DNA from 4 places in the Blastococcus sp. TML/C7B genome. Region 1 is predicted to be linked to each of the others. Evidence: riboswitches for the same ligand, from Rfam matches in the RefSeq annotation. Region 1 holds a riboswitch; each other region holds the start of a gene.
What was found. Region 1 has a riboswitch for S-adenosylmethionine ahead of JKP76_RS05880 (bifunctional o-acetylhomoserine/o-acetylserine sulfhydrylase). Riboswitches for the same ligand answer to the same signal wherever they lie in the genome.
Positions count from the first base shown of each region.

Region 2: another riboswitch for S-adenosylmethionine. It lies ahead of thrC (threonine synthase); the one in region 1 lies ahead of JKP76_RS05880 (bifunctional o-acetylhomoserine/o-acetylserine sulfhydrylase).
Region 3: another riboswitch for S-adenosylmethionine. It lies ahead of JKP76_RS13475 (aminotransferase class V-fold PLP-dependent enzyme); the one in region 1 lies ahead of JKP76_RS05880 (bifunctional o-acetylhomoserine/o-acetylserine sulfhydrylase).
Region 4: another riboswitch for S-adenosylmethionine. It lies ahead of JKP76_RS24100 (putative leader peptide); the one in region 1 lies ahead of JKP76_RS05880 (bifunctional o-acetylhomoserine/o-acetylserine sulfhydrylase).

Region 1 covers NZ_JAEOAA010000001.1:1,216,172-1,221,411, reverse strand. The annotation lists gene JKP76_RS05890 (amino acid ABC transporter permease) at 1-894, shown strand, start outside; gene JKP76_RS05885 (amino acid ABC transporter ATP-binding protein) at 933-1,685, shown strand; SAM riboswitch class IV at 1,862-1,980, shown strand; gene JKP76_RS05880 (bifunctional o-acetylhomoserine/o-acetylserine sulfhydrylase) at 2,025-3,317, shown strand; partial or broken gene JKP76_RS20455 (alpha/beta fold hydrolase) at 3,334-3,825, shown strand; gene JKP76_RS20450 (alpha/beta fold hydrolase) at 3,923-4,408, shown strand; gene JKP76_RS05870 (gamma carbonic anhydrase family protein) at 4,505-5,035, opposite strand; gene gdhA (NADP-specific glutamate dehydrogenase) at 5,045-5,240, opposite strand, start outside.
Region 2 covers NZ_JAEOAA010000001.1:463,155-468,394, forward strand. The annotation lists gene JKP76_RS02305 (DUF72 domain-containing protein) at 1-54, opposite strand, end outside; gene groL (chaperonin GroEL) at 268-1,899, opposite strand; gene JKP76_RS02315 (cold-shock protein) at 2,151-2,351, opposite strand; gene thrC (threonine synthase) at 2,553-3,854, opposite strand; SAM riboswitch class I at 3,867-3,997, opposite strand; gene JKP76_RS02325 (HAD family hydrolase) at 4,047-4,877, shown strand; gene JKP76_RS22025 (hypothetical protein) at 4,887-5,018, opposite strand; gene JKP76_RS20080 (hypothetical protein) at 5,029-5,240, opposite strand, start outside.
Region 3 covers NZ_JAEOAA010000002.1:95,228-100,467, forward strand. The annotation lists gene JKP76_RS13455 (rhodanese-like domain-containing protein) at 1-294, opposite strand, end outside; gene JKP76_RS24090 (cysteine dioxygenase family protein) at 291-620, opposite strand; gene JKP76_RS24095 (hypothetical protein) at 808-891, shown strand; gene JKP76_RS13470 (NADPH-dependent FMN reductase) at 1,051-1,563, opposite strand; SAM riboswitch class IV at 1,653-1,765, shown strand; gene JKP76_RS13475 (aminotransferase class V-fold PLP-dependent enzyme) at 1,801-3,183, shown strand; gene JKP76_RS13480 (DUF1684 domain-containing protein) at 3,213-4,037, shown strand; gene JKP76_RS13485 (LLM class flavin-dependent oxidoreductase) at 4,042-5,232, shown strand.
Region 4 covers NZ_JAEOAA010000002.1:106,998-112,237, reverse strand. The annotation lists partial or broken gene JKP76_RS23515 (cation:proton antiporter) at 1-529, shown strand, start outside; gene JKP76_RS22565 (flavin reductase family protein) at 1,002-1,196, opposite strand; partial or broken gene JKP76_RS22560 (flavin reductase) at 1,315-1,446, opposite strand; gene JKP76_RS13530 (FAD/NAD(P)-binding domain-containing protein) at 1,488-3,422, opposite strand; SAM riboswitch class IV at 3,664-3,772, shown strand; gene JKP76_RS24100 (putative leader peptide) at 3,809-3,910, shown strand; gene JKP76_RS13525 (GNAT family N-acetyltransferase) at 4,075-4,608, shown strand; gene JKP76_RS13520 (amino acid ABC transporter permease) at 4,605-5,240, shown strand, end outside.

The DNA.
Region 1 (5,240 bases):
CACCCCGGCCGCTGGATCGCCACCGCCGTCATCGCGGTGCTCGCCGCCATGTTCGTCAACATGCTGGTCACCAACGAGGTGTTCCAGTGGGACTTCATGGTCGAGAACATGTTCAGCGACGCCGTCCTCCGGGGCGCGCGGACGACGCTGATCATGACCGTGCTGGCCATGGTCATCGGCATCGCGCTGGGCATCGTGCTGGCGGTCATGCGGCTGTCGGCCAACCCGGTCGTGTCGGGGGCGGCCTGGGTCTACATCTGGTTCTTCCGCGCCATCCCGCGCATCGTCCTGCTGTTCTTCTCGGCCAGCCTCGGGGCGCTGTACTCGACGTACGACATCGGCATCCCCTTCGACCAGCAGATCATGGACCTGTTCGGCTTCGAGGGGGACTGGCGCTTCCTGAGCCTGGACGGCAACGACATCTTCCGGGGTTTCATCGCCGGGCTGCTGGGCCTGGCGCTCTCCGAGGGCGCCTACGCGGCCGAGATCGTCCGCGCCGGCATCCAGTCGGTCGACCCCGGGCAGACCGAGGCCGCCGCCGCCCTGGGCATGAGCCGCGCCCAGACGATGCGTCGGATCGTGCTCCCCCAGGCGATGCGGGTGATCATCCCGCCGATGGGCAACGAGACGATCGCGATGCTCAAGGACACCTCGCTGCTCATCGCGGTGCCGGTGACCAACGAGCTCAACTTCCAGCTGCGCGCCATCGGCAGCCGGACCTTCCAGGTCATCCCGATGGCCGTGGCCTCGATCCTCTGGTACCTGGCGCTGGCCAGCCTGCTGATGATCGGCCAGTACTTCCTCGAGAAGCGGTTCAGCCGCGGCTTCGGGGTGCGCGAGACGCGGCAGCAGCGGGCCGCCCGCCGGGCCACCGAGATCGGGAGCACGCATTGAGCAGCGCCGTGAGCAGCCCGTCGCCCGCAGCTCCACCGATGGTGCGCGCAGAACAGGTGCACAAGCGCTTCGGGCACGTCGAGGTGCTCAAGGGCATCGACCTCGAGGTCGCCCCGCGCGAGGTCATGTGCGTCGTCGGCCCGTCCGGGTCGGGCAAGTCGACGTTCCTGCGCTGCATCAACCACCTGGAGCGGATCGACGCCGGCCGGCTGTGGGTGGACGGCCACCTGGTCGGCTACCGCGAGAAGGGCGGCCGGCTGCACGAGCTGCGCGACTCCGAGGTGGCCGCCCAGCGCCGCGACATCGGCATGGTCTTCCAGCGCTTCAACCTGTTCCCGCACAAGACCGCGCTGGAGAACGTGACCGAGGCGCCGGTGCAGGTGAAGGGCGTGGGCCGGGCCGAGGCCCGCGAGCGCGGCGCCGCCCTGCTGGAGCGCGTCGGGCTCGGCGACCGGGTGCACAACTACCCGAACCAGCTCTCCGGCGGCCAGCAGCAGCGGGTCGCGATCGCCCGCGCGCTGGCGATGCAGCCCAAGCTGATGCTGTTCGACGAGCCCACGTCGGCGCTGGACCCCGAGCTGGTCGGCGAGGTCCTCGACGTCATGCGCGGCCTGGCCGAGGACGGCATGACGATGGTCGTGGTCACGCACGAGATGGGCTTCGCCCGCGAGGTCGGCGACAGCCTGGTCTTCATGGACGACGGCGTCGTCGTCGAGGCCGGCGACCCGCGGCAGGTGCTCACCGACCCGCAGCACGAGCGCACCCGCTCGTTCCTCTCCAAGGTGCTCTGAGCCCCTGCAGCCACCCGTCGACGATCAGGTGACCTGATCATCGGGCGTCCTCCCTCACGGTCTGCGCTGAGGGAGGACGCAGCACGATCAGGTCACCTGATCCTGGCGTCACCGGCGCGGGGCGGGCGTGGGGCCGGTGTTTCACGTGGGACAACGGGATGCCTAAGATCACGTCGGCTCACGAGAGGCAGTGCGAAGCACCTGGCTGACTGCCCGGCAACCTCCTACTCCGTCTGAGGTGCTCCAGGGGAAGAGCCGGCTCGCGCGGCGCCCGCCGCGGGGGCAAGGACGGAGCTCCCGTGCGCCGCGGGATCTCCTGAGCGAGAGGAGACGGCGCACATGAGCGACCCGCAGAACTGGAGCTTCGAGACCCGGCAGATCCACGCCGGAGCCAGCCCCGACCCGACGACCGGCGCCCGCGCGCTGCCGATCTACGCGACCACGAGCTACCAGTTCCGCGACAGCCAGCACGCCGCGGACCTGTTCGCGCTGGCCGAGATGGGCAACATCTACACGCGGATCATGAACCCGACGCAGGACGCGCTGGAGCAGCGCGTCGCCTCGCTCGAGGGCGGCGTCGCCGCGCTCGCGGTCTCCTCCGGCCAGGCCGCGGAGACCCTCGCCATCCTCAACCTGGCCGAGGCCGGCGACCACGTCGTCGCCTCCGCCTCGCTGTACGGCGGCACGTACAACCTGCTGCACCACTCGCTGCCCAAGCTCGGCATCACGGTCTCCTTCGTCGAGGACCCCGACGACCCGGAGGCCTGGCAGGCCCTGGTCCGGGAGAACACCCGCGCCTTCTACGCCGAGACGATCGGCAACCCGAAGGGCGACATCCTCGACATCGAGGCCGTGGCCGGCGTCGCGCACCGCAACGGCGTGCCGCTGATCGTCGACAACACGATCGCCACCCCGTACCTGATCCGCCCGTTCGAGTTCGGCGCCGACATCGTCGTCCACTCGGCCACGAAGTACCTCGGCGGCCACGGCACCGCGATCGCCGGCCTCATCGTCGACGGCGGCACCTTCGACTGGCGCGGCGGCAAGCACCCCATGTTCACCACGGCCGACCCGACTTACCACGGCGTCGTCTACGCCGACCTGGGTGCGCCGGCCTACGCCCTCAAGGCGCGCGTGCAGCTGCTGCGCGACCTGGGCCCGGCCATCTCCCCGTTCAACGCCTTCCTGGTGGTGCAGGGCATCGAGACGCTGTCGCTGCGCATGGAGCGGCACGTGTCGAACGGGCAGAAGGTGGCCGAGTTCCTCGAGGCGCACGACGCCGTCGACCGGGTCAACTACGCGGGCCTGCCCACCAACCAGTGGCACGCCGCGCAGCAGAAGTACGCGCCCAAGGGCGCGGGCGCCGTCCTCACCTTCGAGCTGCACGGCGGCAAGGAGGCGGGCCAGAAGTTCGTCGAGGCCCTCGAGCTGCACAGCCACGTCGCGAACATCGGTGACGTGCGCTCGCTGGTCATCCACCCGGCGTCGACCACCCACTCGCAGCTGACCCCGGAGGAGCAGCTGACCACGGGCGTCACCCCCGGCCTGGTGCGCCTGGCCGTGGGCCTGGAGGGCATCGAGGACATCCTCGCCGACCTCGAGGCCGGGTTCCGGGCCGCGAAGTCGGCCTGACGGGTCCGGACGTAGCATGGGCGGGTGGGTCGAGGGGGATCCGGTCGGGAACCGGCTCTTCCTCGACCTGCCCGCCGTCGTCTTGGAGCGCGGCGGTGAGCTCTCGGCCGTGCGGGTCGCCTACGAGACGTGGGGGACCCTCGCGCCCGACGGCGGCAACGCGGTCCTGATCGAGCACGCGCTCACCGGCGACAGCCACGTCGTCGGCCCCGCCGGGCCGGGGCACCCGACCGGGGGCTGGTGGGAGGGGCTGGTCGGCCCCGGCCGCCCGCTGGACACCGACCGGTGGTTCGTCGTCTGCGCCAACGTCCTCGGCGGCTGCCAGGGGACGACGGGACCGGGCTCGCTCGCACCGGACGGCGCCCGCTGGGGCTCGCGCTTCCCCGAGGTGACCGTCGCCGACCAGGTGCAGGTCGAGGTGGCGCTGGCCGACGCGCTCGGCGTGGGCCGCTGGACGTGCGTCGTCGGCGGCTCGATGGGCGGCATGCGCGCCCTGGAGTGGGCCGTCGCCCTGCCCGAGCGCGTGGGCGGGTTGTTCTTCCTCGCCTCGGGGGCGGCGGCCAACCGGCGACCAGATCGGCACGCAGACCACGCAGCAGGCGGCGGTGCGCACCGATCCGCGGTGGCGCGGCGGGGACTACGACGCCGCCGAGCCGCCGGTCGACGGGCTGGGCATCGCCCGGCGGATCGCGCACCTCACCTACCGCAGCGCGCTCGAGCTGGACGCCCGCTTCGGCACGCGGGTGCAGGAGGACGGCCGCTACGCCGTCGGCTCCTACCTCGACCACCACGCCGACAAGCTGGTCGGCCGGTTCGACGCCGGCAGCTACGTGGTGCTCACCGAGGCGATGAACTCCTGGGACGTCGGCCGCGGCCGCGGCGGCGTCGAGGCGGCGCTGTCCCGGGTCACCGCGCGCACCGTCGTCGCCGGGATCGACACCGACCGGCTGTACCCGCCGGCCCTGCAGCAGCGGGTGGCCGATGCCCTCGGCGTCCCGCTGCGGCTGATCCCGTCCCCCTACGGGCACGACGGCTTCCTCGTGGAGGTCGAGGCCGTCGGCGCCCTCCTGGGCGAGCTGCTGGCCGGCTGATCAGCCCAGCGGCCGACGCCGGCAGCTGCGCCGAGTCATGCGAACTCGTGGCGATCGGCGGCCGATGACCACGAGTTCGCAGGTCTCGGCGTCGGGTCAGCGCTCGAGGCGCCGCACCCGGCGGGCGCCGTCGAGCCGCTCGCTGTAGGCCTTCGCGTTGTAGGCGATGTGCAGCTGGTCGTCGTCGGTCGCCTCGCGCATGACCTTCGCGGGGACGCCGGCGATGAGCGAGCGCGGCGGGAAGACCTTGCCCTGGGTGACGACGGCGCCGGCGGCGACGATCGAGCCCGAACCGATGTGCGCGCCGTTCATGATCACGCTGCCCATGCCCACGAGGACGTCGTCGTCGATGCGGGCGCCGTGCAGCACCACCCGGTGGCCCACCGACACCCGGTCGCCCACGACGAGGGGGAACCCGGGGTCGGAGTGCAGGGTGCAGCCGTCCTGGATGTTCGAGTCGGCGCCGATCTCGATGACCTCGGCGTCGGCCCGGGCGACCGCGCCGTACCAGATGCTCGACCGCGGGCCCATCGTCACCGCGCCCACCACCACCGCCGTCGGGGCGACGAACGCCTCGTCGTCGATGGCGGGCGAGCCGAAGTCCAGGGCGCCGATGAAGTTCTCCACCCGGCGAACCTAGATCAGGCCGTGCGCGTGCACCGCCTCGGCCACCTGGAGGAAGCCGGCCACGTTGGCGCCGAGCACCAGGTCGCCGGGCGCGCCGTACTCCTCGGCGGTCTCGTGGCAGCGCGCGTGGATGCCGCGCATGATCTCCTCGAGCCGCTGCTCGCTGTGCTCGAAGGTCCAGCGGTCCCGCGAGGCGTTCTGCTGC
Region 2 (5,240 bases), 750 kb from region 1:
GGCGCCGCGCCAGTCGCGGTACTGCCACCCCGACGTCCCGATGATCACCGTCACCGACGCCGCCTACCCGGCGCGACCGGCTGCGACGCCTCCGCCGCACAAGGGCCCGTCGTCCCCAACTGCGGGGAAGTTGGCCCCTCGGGCACCGCTGAGAGCCCTGTTTCCCCGCAGTTGCGCGGGAGGCAGGGCCCGGGAACGCCGACAGGGGCGGCCCGCTCGGAAGCGGACCGCCCCTGCCGGGCAGTGCGTTGTGCCAGGGGGCTGGACTCAGAAGTCCATGCCGCCCATGCCACCCATGTCGCCGGCGCCGGCGGCCGGGGCGTTCTTCTCCGGCTTGTCGGCGATGACGGCCTCGGTGGTGAGGAAGAGCGCCGCGATGGAGGCGGCGTTCTGCAGCGCGGAGCGGGTCACCTTGGCGGGGTCGATGATCCCGGCGGCGATCAGGTCCACGTACTCGCCGGTGGCGGCGTTGAGGCCGTGCCCGGTGTCGGAGTTGCGGACCTTCTCCGCCACGACGCCGCCCTCGAGGCCGGCGTTGACGGCGATCTGCTTCAGCGGCGCCTCGAGCGCGACGCGCACGATGTTGGCACCGGTGGCCTCGTCACCCTCGAGCTCGAGCTTGTCGAACGCGACAGCCGTGGCCTGCGCGAGAGCGACGCCACCACCGGCGACGATGCCCTCCTCGACGGCGGCCTTGGCGTTGCGCACGGCGTCCTCGATGCGGTGCTTGCGCTCCTTGAGCTCGACCTCGGTCGCGGCGCCGGCCTTGATGACGGCGACGCCACCGGCCAGCTTGGCCAGGCGCTCCTGCAGCTTCTCGCGGTCGTAGTCGGAGTCCGACTTCTCGATCTCGGCGCGGATCTGGTTGACCCGGCCCTGGATCTGGTCGGCGTCCCCGGCACCCTCGACGATCGTCGTCTCGTCCTTGGTGACGACGACCTTGCGGGCGCGGCCGAGCAGCTCGAGGTCGGCGTTGTCGAGCTTGAGGCCGACCTCCTCGCTGATGACCTGGCCACCGGTGAGGATGGCGATGTCGGTCAGCATGGCCTTGCGGCGGTCACCGAAGCCCGGGGCCTTGACGGCGACGGACTTGAAGGTGCCACGGATCTTGTTCACGACCAGGGTCGCGAGGGCCTCGCCCTCGACGTCCTCGGCGATGATCGCCAGCGGCTTGCCCGACTGCATGACCTTCTCCAGCAGCGGGAGCAGGTCCTTGACGGTGCTGATCTTCGAGTTGACGACGAGCACGTACGGGTCGTCGAGGACGGCCTCCATGCGCTCGGTGTCGGTCACGAAGTAGGGCGAGATGTAGCCCTTGTCGAAGCGCATGCCCTCGGTGAGCTCGAGCTCGAGGCCGAAGGTGTTGCTCTCCTCGACGGTGATGACGCCTTCCTTGCCGACCTTGTCCATCGCCTCGGCGATGAGCTCGCCGATGGCCGGGTCAGCGGCGGAGATCGAGGCGGTGGCCGCGATCTGCTCCTTGGTCTCGACGTCCTTGGCGGTCGAGAGGAGGTACTCGCTGACCGACGCGACGGCGGCCTCGATGCCCTTCTTCAGGGCCATCGGGTTGGCGCCGGCGGCGACGTTGCGCAGACCCTCGCGCACGAGCGCCTGGGCCAGCACGGTGGCGGTGGTCGTGCCGTCACCCGCGACGTCGTCGGTCTTCTTGGCGACCTCCTTGACGAGCTCGGCCCCGATCTTCTCCCACGGGTCCTCGAGCTCGATCTCCTTGGCGATGCTCACACCATCGTTGGTGATGGTGGGCGCGCCCCACTTCTTCTCAAGAACGACGTTCCGGCCACGGGGGCCGAGGGTCACCTTGACGGCGTCGGCGAGGGTGTTCATGCCCCGCTCGAGGCCGCGGCGCGCCTCTTCGTTGAACGCGATCATCTTGGCCATGTGGTGATGTCCTCCGAGCATGGATCGCTGCACGGCCGGGTGGGTGCCCGCGACGGACGACACCGGGGGACGCGGACTCCCTTGCGTCCGCGCGCCAGTGCCTCACCGTTCCGACCTGATTGGCACTCGGGAGCCCCGAGTGCCAGAAACGAGTCTGGCACTCGACCCTGGCGAGTGCAAGGAGGGGTCCCCCGGAACGCCGGAGGCCCGGCCCCTCGCGGGGACCGGGCCTCCGGGTCGTGCCGGCGTTCTCAGGCGCTGCGCACCGCGTCGGCCTGCGGGCCCTTGGCCCCCTGGACGACCTCGAACTCGACGCGCTGGCCCTCGTCGAGGGACTTGTAGCCGTCCATCTGGATGGCCGAGTAGTGGACGAAGACGTCCTGGCCGCCGTCGACGGCGATGAAGCCGAAGCCCTTCTCGGCGTTGAACCACTTCACGGTGCCCTGTGCCACGTGTGCTCCCACGTTTCGTGCATGCGGTCGTCCCATCCTGATGAACGGACGAGGTCTCGCTCTTCCGCCCGCGAACACGAACATGGAGGTCGAACCGGGCGGAAAGGTACAGCAGAGTGACGTGGCACACACGCATTTCGGGCACGACTCGTTGCCGGATCCGGCGAACGGTGTCACCTGAACCGGTGACACCGTCCGCGGTCAGCCGATCAGACCGGCCTGGCGGGCCGACTTCAGCGAGGGCTCGACGGTGTGCGTCGGGCCGACGACCGGCTCCAGCGGGTCGAGGGTCTTGAGCCCCTCCCCGGTGTTGAGGACGACGGTCTCCTTCGCCGGGTCCAGCCGCCCGTTCCCCACCAGCTGCCGCAGCACGGCGACGGTGACGCCGCCCGCGGTCTCGGCGAAGACGCCGGTGGTGCGGGCGAGGTCGCGGATGCCCTGGACGATCTCGTCGTCGCCCACCCGGCCCACGGCGCCCCCGGTGCGGCGGATCGCGTCGAGCGCGTACGGGCCGTCGGCGGGGTTGCCGATGTTGAGCGACTTGGCGATCCCGGTCGGCTTGACCGGCTTCACGACGTCCCAGCCGTTGTCGAAGGCCGTGGCGATCGGGTCGCAGCCGGCCGACTGCGCGCCGAAGATCGTCCACTCGGTGGCCTCGACGATGCCGGCGGCGGTGAGCTCGCGGAAGGCCTTGTCCACCTTGGTGAGCAGCGAGCCCGAGGCCATCGGGATGACGACCTGCGCGGGGATCCGCCAGCCCAGCTGCTCGGCCAGCTCGTAGCCCATCGTCTTGGAGCCCTCGGCGTAGTAGGGCCGCACGTTCTGGTTGACGAAGGCGGTGTCCTCGAACTCGTCGGTCTCGGCGAGCTCGCTGGTCAGCCGGTTGACGTCGTCGTAGGAGCCGTCGACGGCGACCAGCGTCTGCCCGTACACCGCCGACTGCACGATCTTGCCCGGCTCCAGGTCGGAGGGGACGAACACGAACGAGGGCAGACCCATGCGCGCGGCGTGCGCGGCCACGGAGTTGGCCAGGTTGCCGGTCGAGGCGGCGGCGATCTTCGTGTAGCCCAGCCCCTTGGCCGCGGTGGCGGCGAGGCTGACCACGCGGTCCTTGAAGGAGTGCGTGGGGTTGGCCGAATCGTCCTTCACCCAGAGCCCGCCGGTGAGGCCCAGCTCCTCGGCCAGCCGGTCGGCGCGGACCAGCGGCGTCATCCCCGGGTCGAGCGAGACGCGGGAGGCCGGGTCCTGGCCGACCGGCAGCAGCGCGACGTAGCGCCAGATGTTCTGCGGCCCCGCCTCGATCTGCTCCCGGGTCACCGCCTTCATCAGCTCGGGGTCGTAGTCGACCTCCAGCGGCCCGAAGCACTCGGCGCAGGCGTGCTCGGCGATGAGACCGAAGGTGGCGCCGCAGTTGCGGCAGATCAGCCCGCGCGCGGGGCAGGGCGGCACCGGGCCACCGGCGTGCGAGTCGGCCTGGAGAGAACCGGGAGCGGTCAGAGTCATGCGACGACTACCTCCTCATCTTCCCCGCGTCGGGCCGTCGAGCCGCGCGGGACGGAATTGGCACCTCCCGCTGCAGACGTGCGCGCAGTCGGCGGTTGCCGGGGCTTCATCGGGCCGTGTCCCTCTGCCCCTCTGGATGAGTGAACGACCGAACTCTACCCACCGGGCGGCCGGTAGCGAGCGGCGGACAGGATGGGGCGCGTGGCAGCACGCATCGTCTACACCGATCTCGACGGCACGATGGTGGGGCCGCGGGGGTCGTTCTGGCACACCGCCGGCCGCGATCTGACCGCCGACCCGGCGACGGCGCTGCTGGAGCTGCACCGCGCCGGGATCCCGTTGGTGCTGGTCAGCGGCCGGACGCTGGACCAGGTGGTGGAGGCCGGCCGGATCTTCGCCGCCGACGGCGCGATCGCCGAGCTGGGCGCGACGGTCAGCTGGGACGGCGGCCGGGAGCGCCGGCAGCTCACCGGCGAGCTGCCCGCCGAGCACGAGGGGCGCACGCCCATGGAGGCCATGGCCGCGCTCGGCGTCGTCGAGGAGTTGATGGCAGCGCACCCCGGCCGGCTGGAGTGGCACGCGCCGTGGCACGCCACGCACGAGACCGACGCGCTGCTCCGCGGCCGGGTGGACGCCCGCGCCGTCGACACCTGGCTGGCCGAGCGCGGCCTGGGCTGGCTGACCCTCAACGACAACGGCGCGATCCAGCGGACGTCGCGGATGACGCTGGCCCCCGATCCCGCGCCGCCGCGGGTCTACCACCTCATGCCGCGCGGGATCTCCAAGGGCGCCGCCATCGCCTGGGACCTCGAGCGCCGCGGCATCGACCCGGCCGACGCGGTGGCGATCGGCGACAGCACCAGCGACCTGGACATGGCCGCCGCCGTCGGCCGGCTGTGGATCACCGCCAACGGCGCGGCGGTCGACGGGATGGCCGACCGGATCGCCGCCGTCCCGAACGCCGCGGTGACCGGGGCGCCCATGGGCGAGGGCTGGGCGCAGGCGGTGCGGGCGAGCCTCTGAGCGCGCGGGTCACCGGTCCAGCGGCCGCACGACCCGGCGGCACCGGCGGCAGGCCGCCGTCCCGTCGGGACGCAGCGGGCCGAAGCGGTGCCCGCGCCACCAGCAGACCAGGCGCGCACGCACCGTGCTGGGCGGGGTCACGCCGGGCAAGCTAGCTGGTCACGTCGCGGCGGGCGAAGGCGCGGAAGCCCAGCGCGGTGAACAGCGCCGCGTAGACCAGGGACTGCACGACGCCGCGGAACAGGTCGCCGTCCTGGACCGGGGTCTGCAGCAGGTCGACCCAGGCGAACTCGCCGGCGGTCGGGAACCAGTCGCGCAGCGAGCCCAGCTGCTCGACCTGGTCGAGGATGGCGAAGACGAACA
Region 3 (5,240 bases), on a different contig from region 1:
CTCCGAGCACAGGACGACGACGTCGACGTCGTACCCGGTCGCCTCGGGCAGCCGGGCGTCTCCGGCCGGGTCGAACCGCCACTCCAGGACGTTGCGCTCGACGACGAGCGCGCCGGGCACCTCGCCCTCCTGCGCGCGCTGCGCGGCGGGCCGGATGTCGACCAGCAGCGCGCCGCGGGCGACGCGCTCGGCGGCCTGCTCCGGCGTCACCCGGTCCAGCCGGGAGCGGGCCTCGGCCAGCAGCTCGTCGATCGAGCGGGCACCCGCGGGTCGGGTGGTGGTCGGGGCGCTCACCAGTCCACCCCCGCGCGCTCGGTGCCGGTGCGCCGCAGCGCGCCGTCGGCGATCTCGTAGCGGTTCATCCACGCCAGGCCCGGGGTGTAGACGTGCACGCTCACCGCGGCCTGCAGGCCGGTGTTGGTCACCTGGTGCACGTAGTGCGGGCCGAAGTGCCGCACCCGGCCGGCGTCCAGGTCGTGCGCGGAGTCGGTGACGCCGGTCCGCCCGGCGGCCACGACCCGCTCGGTGAGCGTGCCGCGGACGACGGCGAACGCGCCGGAGGAGGTGCCGTGGTCGTGCAGTGGCGTGCCCTGCTCGGGCAGCCAGGAGAGCAGCCACACCTGGGCCGCGCGCAGCTCGGGGTGCAGCGAGGGATCGAGGACGTCGGCGGCGGCCGCCGGGTCGAGCAGGTGGGTCCAGCGGCTGCCGGACCGGTACTCGACCAGGTCGATCCAGTGCGCCGAGGCCGCGGCGAGCGCGGCGGCCAGGCCGGCGGCCCCGGTGCGGCGGGCGGTGCTGTCGGGGGCGGTGCTGTCAGGGGCGGTGCTGTCAGGGGCGGTGCTGTCAGGGGCAGAGCGCAGGAGGGTGCTGTGCGGCATGGGGTTTCCTTGATCGAGGGCGCGCTCGATGACCCCGGCGGTGCCGGGGGAGCGCAGGAGTCGGGGGGTCGGGGCGTGCGTCAGCAGCCCGGACAGAGCGCGCTGGCCGTCCGCAGCAGGTCGACCGCGCAGCGGCGGGTGAAGCGGTTGGCGAGGAGCCGCCGGCGGGTGGTCATCGCGGCGCACCGCCGCGGTGCCCGGCTCGTGCGGCGGCGACCTGCACGGTGGCGAGCTCCAGCCAGCCGTCCAGCGCGCCGGGGGCGTCCCACGCCTTGTCCACCAGGTACAGCCCGCGGGTGGGCGTGATGGCACCGAGCTCGACCAGCACCGGCTTGAGCAGCAGCTCGGGGGCGAGCGCGTGCGTCGGGCCGCCGCCGAGCATGAGCGGCACCGCGGTGACGCCGGCGAGGTCGCCGGTGCCGATCTGGTCGAGGAAGAGCTTGAGCAGGCCGGTGTAGGTGGCCTTGAAGGTCGGGCTGGCGACGACGGCCAGCTCGGCGCCGCGCACGGTCGCCACCGCCTGCTCGACCGCGGGGTCGCCCCAGCCGAGCAGCCCGGCGCCGAGGTCGACCACGTCGATGACGACGTCGGCCGGAGCGCCGGTGAGGCGCTCGACGACCAGCTCGGCGGCCGCCCGCGTGCGGGAGAGCGGCTTGGGGTTGCCGACGACGGCGACGGTGGTCACGCGGGAGCTCCTCGGGGGTCGGGACCGGCAAAGCGCACTATACCGATCGGGTTTGACGTATTGAGTGCTCCCGTGCCAAGGTGGCAGCAGGTCACGAGTGCCAGCGCGAAGCCCCGGCTTGCTGGCCGGCAACCCTCCTCCGCGATGGGGTGCCCCGGGTGACGACCGGGCGGCTGCGGTCCCGCAGCCGCAAGCGCGGACCCGTGCCCGGGTCCCCGACCCGCCAGGAGCACTCCCATGCCCGCACTGCTCGACTGCCCGCCCGCCCCGGCCGTGTCCCGGCCCGGCCTCCGGCCGCTGCTGCCCGTCGTCGGCGCCGACACCGAGGTCCCGCTCGTCCCGGGCGGCCGCACCCGGTACACCGACCTGGACTCCGCGGCGAGCTCCCGGGCGCTGGTGAGCGTCGCCGACCAGGTGGCCGCCGCGCTCCAGCTGTACGCCAGCGTGCACCGGGGTGCGGGCTACCTCTCGCAGGTCTCCACCGCCCTGTACGAGTCGGCGCGGGAGACCGTCGCGCGGTTCGTCGGCGCGCGCGACGACGACGTCTGCGTCCTCACCCGGCACACCACCGACGCCCTCAACCTGCTCGCCGGCTGCGTGGCCGAGGGCGCGGCGGTGCTGGTGCTCGACTGCGAGCACCACGCCGACCTGCTGCCCTGGCAGCGCCGCGGCCCGGTGACCGTGCTGCCGACCGCGCCGACCGTCGTCGGCACGCTCCGCGCGCTGGCCGCCGAGCTGGCCCGCACCCCGTACGCGCTGCTCGCCGTCACCGGCGCGTCCAACGTGACCGGCGAGTCGCTGCCCCTGGAGGAGGTCGTGGCCCTGGCCCGGGCGGCCGGCGCGCGGGTGCTGGTCGACGGCGCCCAGCTCGTGCCGCACCGCGCCTTCTCCCTGGCCGCCACGGGCGCGGACTACGTCGTCCTCTCCGGGCACAAGACCTACGCCCCCTTCGGCGCCGGGGCGCTGGTCGGCCGCCGCGACTGGCTCGACGCCGGCCCCGCCTACCTGGCCGGCGGGGGTGCGGTGCACGAGGTGTCGGTCGCCGAGACCGCGTGGGCACCCGCGCCGCACCGGCACGAGGGTGGCTCGCCCAACGTGCTCGGCGCGGTGGCCCTGGCCGCGGCCTGCGAGGCGCTGGCCGCGCTGCCCGCCGGTGCGCTGGAGGGGCACGAGCGGGCGCTGCGCGAGCGGCTGACGGCGGGCCTGGGCGCGCTGCCCGGCGTCCGGCTGCTGCGCATCTGGGCGGACTCCGCCGAGCCCACCGGCGTCGTGGGGTTCACCGTCGAGGGCGCCGACCCCGGCCTTGTCGCGGCCTACCTCTCCGCCGAGCACGGCATCGGCGTGCGCGACGGGCGGTTCTGCGCCCACCCGCTGCTCGCCCGGCTGGGCGTGCCCGAGGGCGCGCTGCGGGCCAGCGTCGGCGTGGGCAGCACGCTCGACGACGTCGACCGGCTGGTCGACGCCCTCGCGCGGTACCTCGCCGACGGCCCGCGCAACCGCTACGAGCTGGTCGCCGGCCGCTGGCAGCCCGTCGACGACCCGCGCCCGCTGGCCGGCCTCGGCGGGGCCGACCCCGCCGTCGTGGCCCGGGGCGCCGGCTGCGGCCCGGCCACCCGATGACCACTCGCGATCCCCGAGGAGCAGAGACCGTGACCGTTCCCCTCGCCCCGACCGCCGGTCCGGACGCGTCCTTCGCCGAGGACTGGGCGCGCTGGCACCGGGAGCACGAGCTCCGCCGCGCCGATCCGCACGGCTTCCTGGCCGTCACCGGCCTGCACTGGCTGACCGGGCAGCCGCAGCGCCTGCCCGGCGTCCCCGGGGAGTGGTCGACCGGCGCCGACGGCCCGCTGGTCACCCTCGGCCCGGGCGAGGAGCTCGTCGTCGACGGGCACGTCGTCCGCGACCGGCACGCCTTCGGCCCGATCGCCGAGCGGGACGGCCGCACGGCCCGCGCGGGCGAGGTCGAGATCGAGGTGGCCCGCCGCGGCGGGCACGACATCGTCCGGCCGCGCGACCCCGCGCACCCGCTGCGCACGCAGCACCGCGGAACGCCCACGTTCGCGCCGGACCCGCGCTGGGTCGTCCCCGCCCGCTACCAGCCGTTCCCCGCGCCGCGGCCGACGACGGTCGGCGCGGCGGTCGAGGGGCTGGAGCACGTCTACGACGCGCCGGGCCGGGTGGTCTTCGCCGTCGACGGGCAGGAGCTCGCCCTCACCGCCTTCGCCGGCGCCGCCCCGGGCAGCCTGTTCCTCCTCTTCACCGACGTGACGTCCGGCGTCACCACCTACGCGGCCAACCGGTCGCTCGCCGTCGACGCCCCGGCGGCCGACGGCACCGTGACGCTGGACTTCAACCGGGCCACGAACCTGCCGTGCGCCTACACCGACTTCGCCACCTGCCCCCTGCCGCCCGCCGAGAACCGGCTGCCGGTCGCGGTCGAGGCCGGCGAGCAGATCCCGACCGAGAGGCGCTGAACCCGTGTCCGCATCCCCGCTCCACCTGGCCGTGGCTCTCGACGGCGCCGGCTGGCACCCCGCCGCCTGGCGCGAGCCCGACGCCCGACCGCTCGACCTGCTCACCGCGCAGTACTGGCTGGACCTGGTGCAGGAGGCCGAGCGCGGACTGCTCGACCTGGTCACCATCGAGGACGGGCTGGCGATCCAGTCCGCCGACGCCTACCGGCCCGACGAGCGCACCGACCAGGTGCGCGGCCGGCTCGACGCGGTCCTCATCGCCTCCCGGGTGGCGCCGCTGACCGAGCGCATCGGCCTGGTGCCGACCGCCGTCGTCACCCACACCGAGCCGTTCCACCTGTCCAAGGCGATCGCGACGCTGGACTACGTGAGCACCGGCCGCGCCGGGGTCCAGGTCCGGGTGTCGCTCAAGGAGCACGAGGCGCGGCTGTTCGGCCGGCGCAGCTTTCCGCCGCTGACGCCGTCGGACCCGTCCGCGGCGGCACTGATCGAGGAGGGCTTCGCCGAGGCGGCCGACTACGTCGAGGTGCTGCGCCGGCTCTGGGACAGCTGGGAGGACGACGCCGAGATCCGCGACGTCGCGACCGGCCGGTTCGTCGACCGGGAGAAGCTGCACTACATCGACTTCGAGGGCCGGCACTTCTCCGTCCGCGGCCCCTCGATCACCCCGCGCCCGCCGCAGGGGCAGCCGGTCGTGGCCGCGCTGGCCCACCAGGCGGTGCCGTTCGAGGTGGTCGGCTCCTCGGCCGACCTCGGCTTCGTCACCCCGCGGGACGCCGCGCACGCCGCGGAGATCCTCGCCGAGATCCGCTGCGCGCAGACGGCGGCCGGGCGCGAGGAGGAGACCCTGCACGTCCTCGGCGACGTCGTCGTCTTCCTCGACGAGGACGACGCGACCGCCCGCGACCGGAAGGCCCGGCTGGACGACCTGGCCGGTGAGGAGCTGCGCAGCGACGCGACGGTGTTCACCGGCACCCCCGCCGGGCTCGCCGACCTGATCGCCGAGTGGCAGCAGGCGGGCCTGAGCGGGGCGCGGCTGCGCCCCGCCGCGCTGCCGCACGACCTGACCGCCATCACCCGGGGGCTGGTGCCCGAGCTGCAGGCCCGGGGCCTGTTCCGCACCGCCTACGAGGCGGACACGCTGCGCGGGCTGCTCGGCCTGCCGCGCCCCGCCAACCGCTACGCCGTCGCCTGACGCCGCCC
Region 4 (5,240 bases), on a different contig from region 1:
GGCCACCCCGTTCGTCGCCTACCTGCTCGGCGAGGCGGTAGACGTCTCCGGCGTGCTGGCGGTCGTCATCGCCGGGCTGGTCATCGGGCACAACAACCCGAGCTGGGCCTCGGGCGCCAGCCGGCTGCAGACCAACGCGGTCTGGCGGCTGGTCGACTTCCTGCTCGAGGGCATCGTCTTCCTGCTCATCGGCCAGCAGCTGCCCAGCATCATCGACGGGCTGGGCGCCTACGAGGCCTCCACCATCTGGACCGCCTCGCTGATCACCGTCGGGGTGGTGCTGCTGCTGCGCCCGCTGTGGCTGTGGCTCACCGAGCACATGCCCCAGTCGCTGCACATGCGGCTCAGCGAGGACGTCGACGACGACCCCGGTGCGCACGCGCACGGCCGGCTCACCGGGCGGGAGATCGTCGCGCTGAGCTGGGCCGGCACCCGCGGCGTCATCAGCCTGGCCGCGATCTTCTCGCTGCCCCGGTTCACCGAGTCCGGCGCGCCGTTCCCCGACCGAGACCTGCTGCTGTTCTGCGCGCTGCTGGCGGTCCTCGTGACCCTGGTGGGCCAGGGGCTCACCTTCGCGCCGATGGTGCGGCTGCTGGGGATCCGGGCCGACCAGGCCGACGAGGCGCGGCTGCGCAACGAGGCGCGCGCAGCGTCGGTGGAGGCGGGCCTGGCCCGGCTCACCGAGCTGGAGGTGGCCCGCCACGACCACGTCGACGACGAGGCGATCGCCGCCATCCGCGTGCAAGCTGTCCACCCGTCTGGCGCGCTACCGGCAGCGGCTGGACCTGCTGCAGACGGCCGAGGCCGGCGCGATCCCGATGTCGCCGCAGTACGAGGCGGCGCTGCGGGTGCGCCGCTCGGTGCTCGACGCGCAGCGCGCCGCGCTGCTGGACTGGCGGGACACCGGCCGGCTGCCCGACGAGAGCCTGCGCATCCTCGAGCGCGAGCTGGACCACGAGGAGCGGCTGCTCCCGGCCCGCCCGGAGCGCTGAGTCCGGTCCTCAGCCCGCGGCGACGTGGGTGCCGAAGGTCCGCGCGTGGTAGGTCAGCGGCGCGCCGGTCCCGGGATCGGCGCGCCGCACCTGCCCCAGCACGATGACGTGGTCGCCGCCGGGCACCAGGCTGGTCACGGTGCACCCCAGCCAGCCGCCGGCGCTGCGCAGCCGCGGAGCGCCGGCGTCGAGCTCCCACGGCACGCCGGCGAACTTGTCCTCGCCCTTGCGCGCGAACGCGTGCGCCAGGGCCCGACTCCCCGACCGCCAGCACCGACAGGCCCAAGGGGCTGCCGACGGCGAGCCGCCGCAGCAGGTCCGAGCGCTCGTCGAGCGCCACCATGACCATGGGCGGGGCCAGCGAGAGCGAGGCGAAGGCGCTCACGGTCGTGCCGTGCGGCACTCCCCCGGTCAGCGTGGAGACGACGGCGACCGGGGTGGCCACGCCGGCCATGACCGCGCGGAAGTCGTCGGCCAGGGCGACCGCAGGGGCGCTCACGCCGCACCCGCGACCGGGAGGGCGGCGGCCGGCTCGGTGACCGCGGACCACAGGGTGCGGGCGAGCGCGTCGTTCTGCCGGAAGAAGGGCGCGTTGGTGCGCGGCCGGGCGAAGGCGGCGACCTGCGCCCCCGCCGTCCAGAAGCCGACGGCGAACAGCCGAGGCCGCACCCCGCCGGTCGCCGTCCGGACGCGCAGCGACGGGTCGACGTCCAGCCGGCCGGTGCGCCGGTGCCCCGCCGGCGCGGCCGGGTCGGCCAGCACGCGCTCGGCGGCCGCACCGCGGGCCAGCAGGGCGGTGACCAGCGCGTCGGGGGTGGCGCTCACGTCGGGTTCGGGGATGCGGGCCTCCACCAGGGCGCGGGCCTCGACCGCACCGGGCGCGCTGGGCGAGACGGCCCGGAAGACGCCGGCCCGCTCGTCGAGCACCACCTCGACGTCGGCGCCGAGGAACCGGAGCACGCCGGCCTCGGACAGCGCCAGCAGCTCCTCGAGCCGGGGACCCGGCGGGCCGCTGGCCAGGTAGCTGAACAGGTTCATCCACCACCCGGAGAGGTCCTCGCACTCCGAGCGGGGGGTGAGCCGGCGCCCGGTGACCAGCGCGGCGAGGGTGCCGTGGCACTGCAGCAGCGCGAGGAAGACCGCCGAGTCGGCGCTGTGCCGGGGGTCGGCGGCGCGGTCCAGGCTCTGCCGCACGTGCCCGCGGACCCACTCCTGGAGCTCGTGGGAGTCGTCGAAGCGCACCCCCGCCAGCGGCCGGTCCAGCGCGGCGAGGTCGAACCGGTCGGCCGGATCGGGCACCGCCTCGGCGGCCAGCCGGGCCAGCTCCGCAGGGCCGGCCGCGACGTACCGTTCGGCGAACTCCGCCCAGGGCAGCGCGGTGCGTTCGGGGAAGGCGCGGAACAGCTCGGTGTAGTGCGCCCAGCCCAGCTCGCGGGTGATCAGCGGGGCGAGGTCGGCCCGCAGGTCCAGCTGCCGCGCCGGCCCGAAGGCGGCGTCCACGGCGGCCGGGGTGAAGAAGCGCAGCGGCACCGGCGGGCCGGCCCACGGGTAGCCGAGCTTCGGCCGGTAGGGCACCCCGCGGCGCGAGCCGACGTGCAGCACCGGCTCGCGACCGCTGGGCAGGTAGCGCAGCCGCCCCTCGCCGGTGCGCTCGAAGGCGCCCCCGCGGCCGCTGGTGAGCAGCACCACGAGGTCGACGAACGCCAGCCCCGCGCCGCGCACGAGCACGTCCTCCCCCGGCGCCAGCACCGACAGGTCGACGTCGGCGGTGTAGGCGGTGGGCAGGTAGGTGAGGCCGGCGGCCGCCGCCCGCGCGGCGGTGCGCCGCTCGGCGGGGGTCGGTGCGGCGTCCAGGTGGCCCTGCGCGAGCAGGACGGCGTCCACGTCGAGCACGACCCCGTCGGCGAGGTGCACCGTCGCGCCGTCGGGGCGGTCGTCGACGTCCACCGCGCGGGTGCGGTGCACCAGGACGTCGGCCCACGGCGCGGCGTCGGCGACCACCCGGTCCAGCGCCCAGGCGAGGTAGGCGCTGACCAGCGGCCGGGACGGGAAGGACGCCGGCCCCAGCCGCCGCGCCTCGCGACCGACGGCGGAGTCGGCGGGCAGCCCTCGGCCGACGTCCTGCACCCACTGCCAGAGGGTGCTGCCGTCGGTCACCGGTCCCTCGACGACGACGGACCGGTCGGGCAGCACGGTGACGTCGCCGACCAGCGAGTTCGCCCACAGCAGGTCGGGCTGCGCGGCGCGCCAGACCCGGCCACCACCGGCGGGGTGCGGATCGACGAGGTGCACGGTCAGCCGGGCGCCGCCGGAGAGGGCGGGGGCGTTGGCGACCAGGCGCTCGAGCACGCCGATCGCCGTCGGGCCGGCGCCGACGACGCACAAGGACGGGCCGGGCAGGAAGCGGGAGTGCGGGGCGGGTGCGGACATGCGGGGTCGTCTCCAGTACCGGTGCGGACGCGCGAGGACGGGGTGGTCAGCGCGTCGGACAGAGGGCACTGCAGGTGCGCAGGAGGTCGACGTGCCGGCGGGAGCGCAGCGGGGTCGCGACCACGGGCCGGCCTCCTCCCTGGCGCACGGACGTCTGCTCCCGGGCGGGGCGACTGGACTATGTCTACCAAACCGATCGGGTTTGACGGTCATCCGTTCCGTGCCCTACAGTCCCGGCTCAGGTCCTGAGCGCCAGCACCAAGCCCCGGCTCGCTGGCCGGCAACCCTCCGCTGTGACGGGGTGCCCCGGGTGACGACCAGGCGGGCACGTCCGTGCCCGCAAGCCAGCCGGCCCCTGCACGGGGTCGAGAGCGAGGAGCCACGACGTGGGACAGGTGAGCGCGCGCACCCGGCGCATCCCGTCGCTCGACCTCGTCGGCCGCCCTGCGGTCGACCTGCTGCGCACCAGCAGCGCGCTCTGTCGCTGACCCGTTCCTGACCGGTCCACCGGTCCCCGCGGCCCGGCCGCTCCCCCTCCCCTGCGCTGCTCCACCGCGCCGTCGTCCCGGCGGCACCGGTGGCCTGCCCGCGCGTCCCCGCCCAGGAGTTCCCGCATGCCCAGCTCCCCTCCCCCGCGTCCCCGGACCGCCCGGTGACCGCCGCTCCGCGGCTCGAGGCAGTTCGCGTCCACCCGGACGACGCGCTGGCCCGCCCGCTGTTCGCCGAGCTCGCCGTCGAGTACGACACCCGCTACCGCGGGCTGTTCGGCGACACCAGCGCCGAGTTCGCCCGCCACCCCGCCGAGGAGTTCCTGCCGCCGCACGGCGAGCTGGTGCTGCTCCTCGAGGACGGCGTCCCCGTCGCCGGCGGTGCGTTCCGCCGCCACCGCGACCCCGGGACGGCGGAGGTCAAGCGGATGTGGACGGCGTCGGCCCACCGCCGGCGCGGCCTGGCCCGCCGGATCCTCGCCGAGCTCGAGCAGCGGGCCGCCGCGCGCGGCTACACCCGCCTATACCTCACCACCGGCCCGCTGCAGCCCGAGGCGAGGGCGCTCTACCTCGCCGCCGGCTGGACCCCGCTGTTCGACCCGGCCGCCCCGCGCCCGACCGAGCTCGAGGCGATGCGCGGGCTGCCGCCGGCCGACCTCCTCTACGCCTTCGAGACCTCCCTGGGAGGGACCCCGTGACCACACTCGACGAGCGCCCGCCCGCGGCGACCGCCGTCCCGCCGCCGACCGGCACGCCCTACGACGAGCTGCGCGTCGTCCCCGCCCGCCACCCCGGCCGCTGGGTCGCCACCGCCGGCGTCGCCGTCCTGCTCGCCATGGCGGTCAACAGCCTGGTGACCAACCCGCGGTGGGAGTGGGACGTCGTCGGCGCCTACCTCACCGAGGAGTCGATCGTCCGCGGCGTCTGGACCACCGTCCAGCTCACCCTGATCACCGCGGTGCTGGGCTTCGCGCTCGGCACGGTGCTGGCGCTCATGCGGCTGAGCAGGTCGCCGCTGCTGCAGGCGGTGAGCTGGGGCTACACGTGGGTGTTCCGCTCCGTGCCGCTGATCCTGCAGTTGCTGCTCTGGTACAACCTCGCCTACCTGTACCAGCGGCTGGAGTTCGGCATCCCGTTCGGGCCGGCGTTCGCCGGGGTCGAGACGCTCTCGCTGATCGACAAGTTCGGCGCCGCGGTGCTGGGCCTCGGCCTGCACCAGGCCGCCTACTCGGCGGAGATCGTCCGGGCCGGGATCCTCTCGGTCGACCAGGGCCAGCTCGAGGCCGCCGCGTCGCTGGGCATCCCGCGGCGGCGGCAGAGCACCCGCATC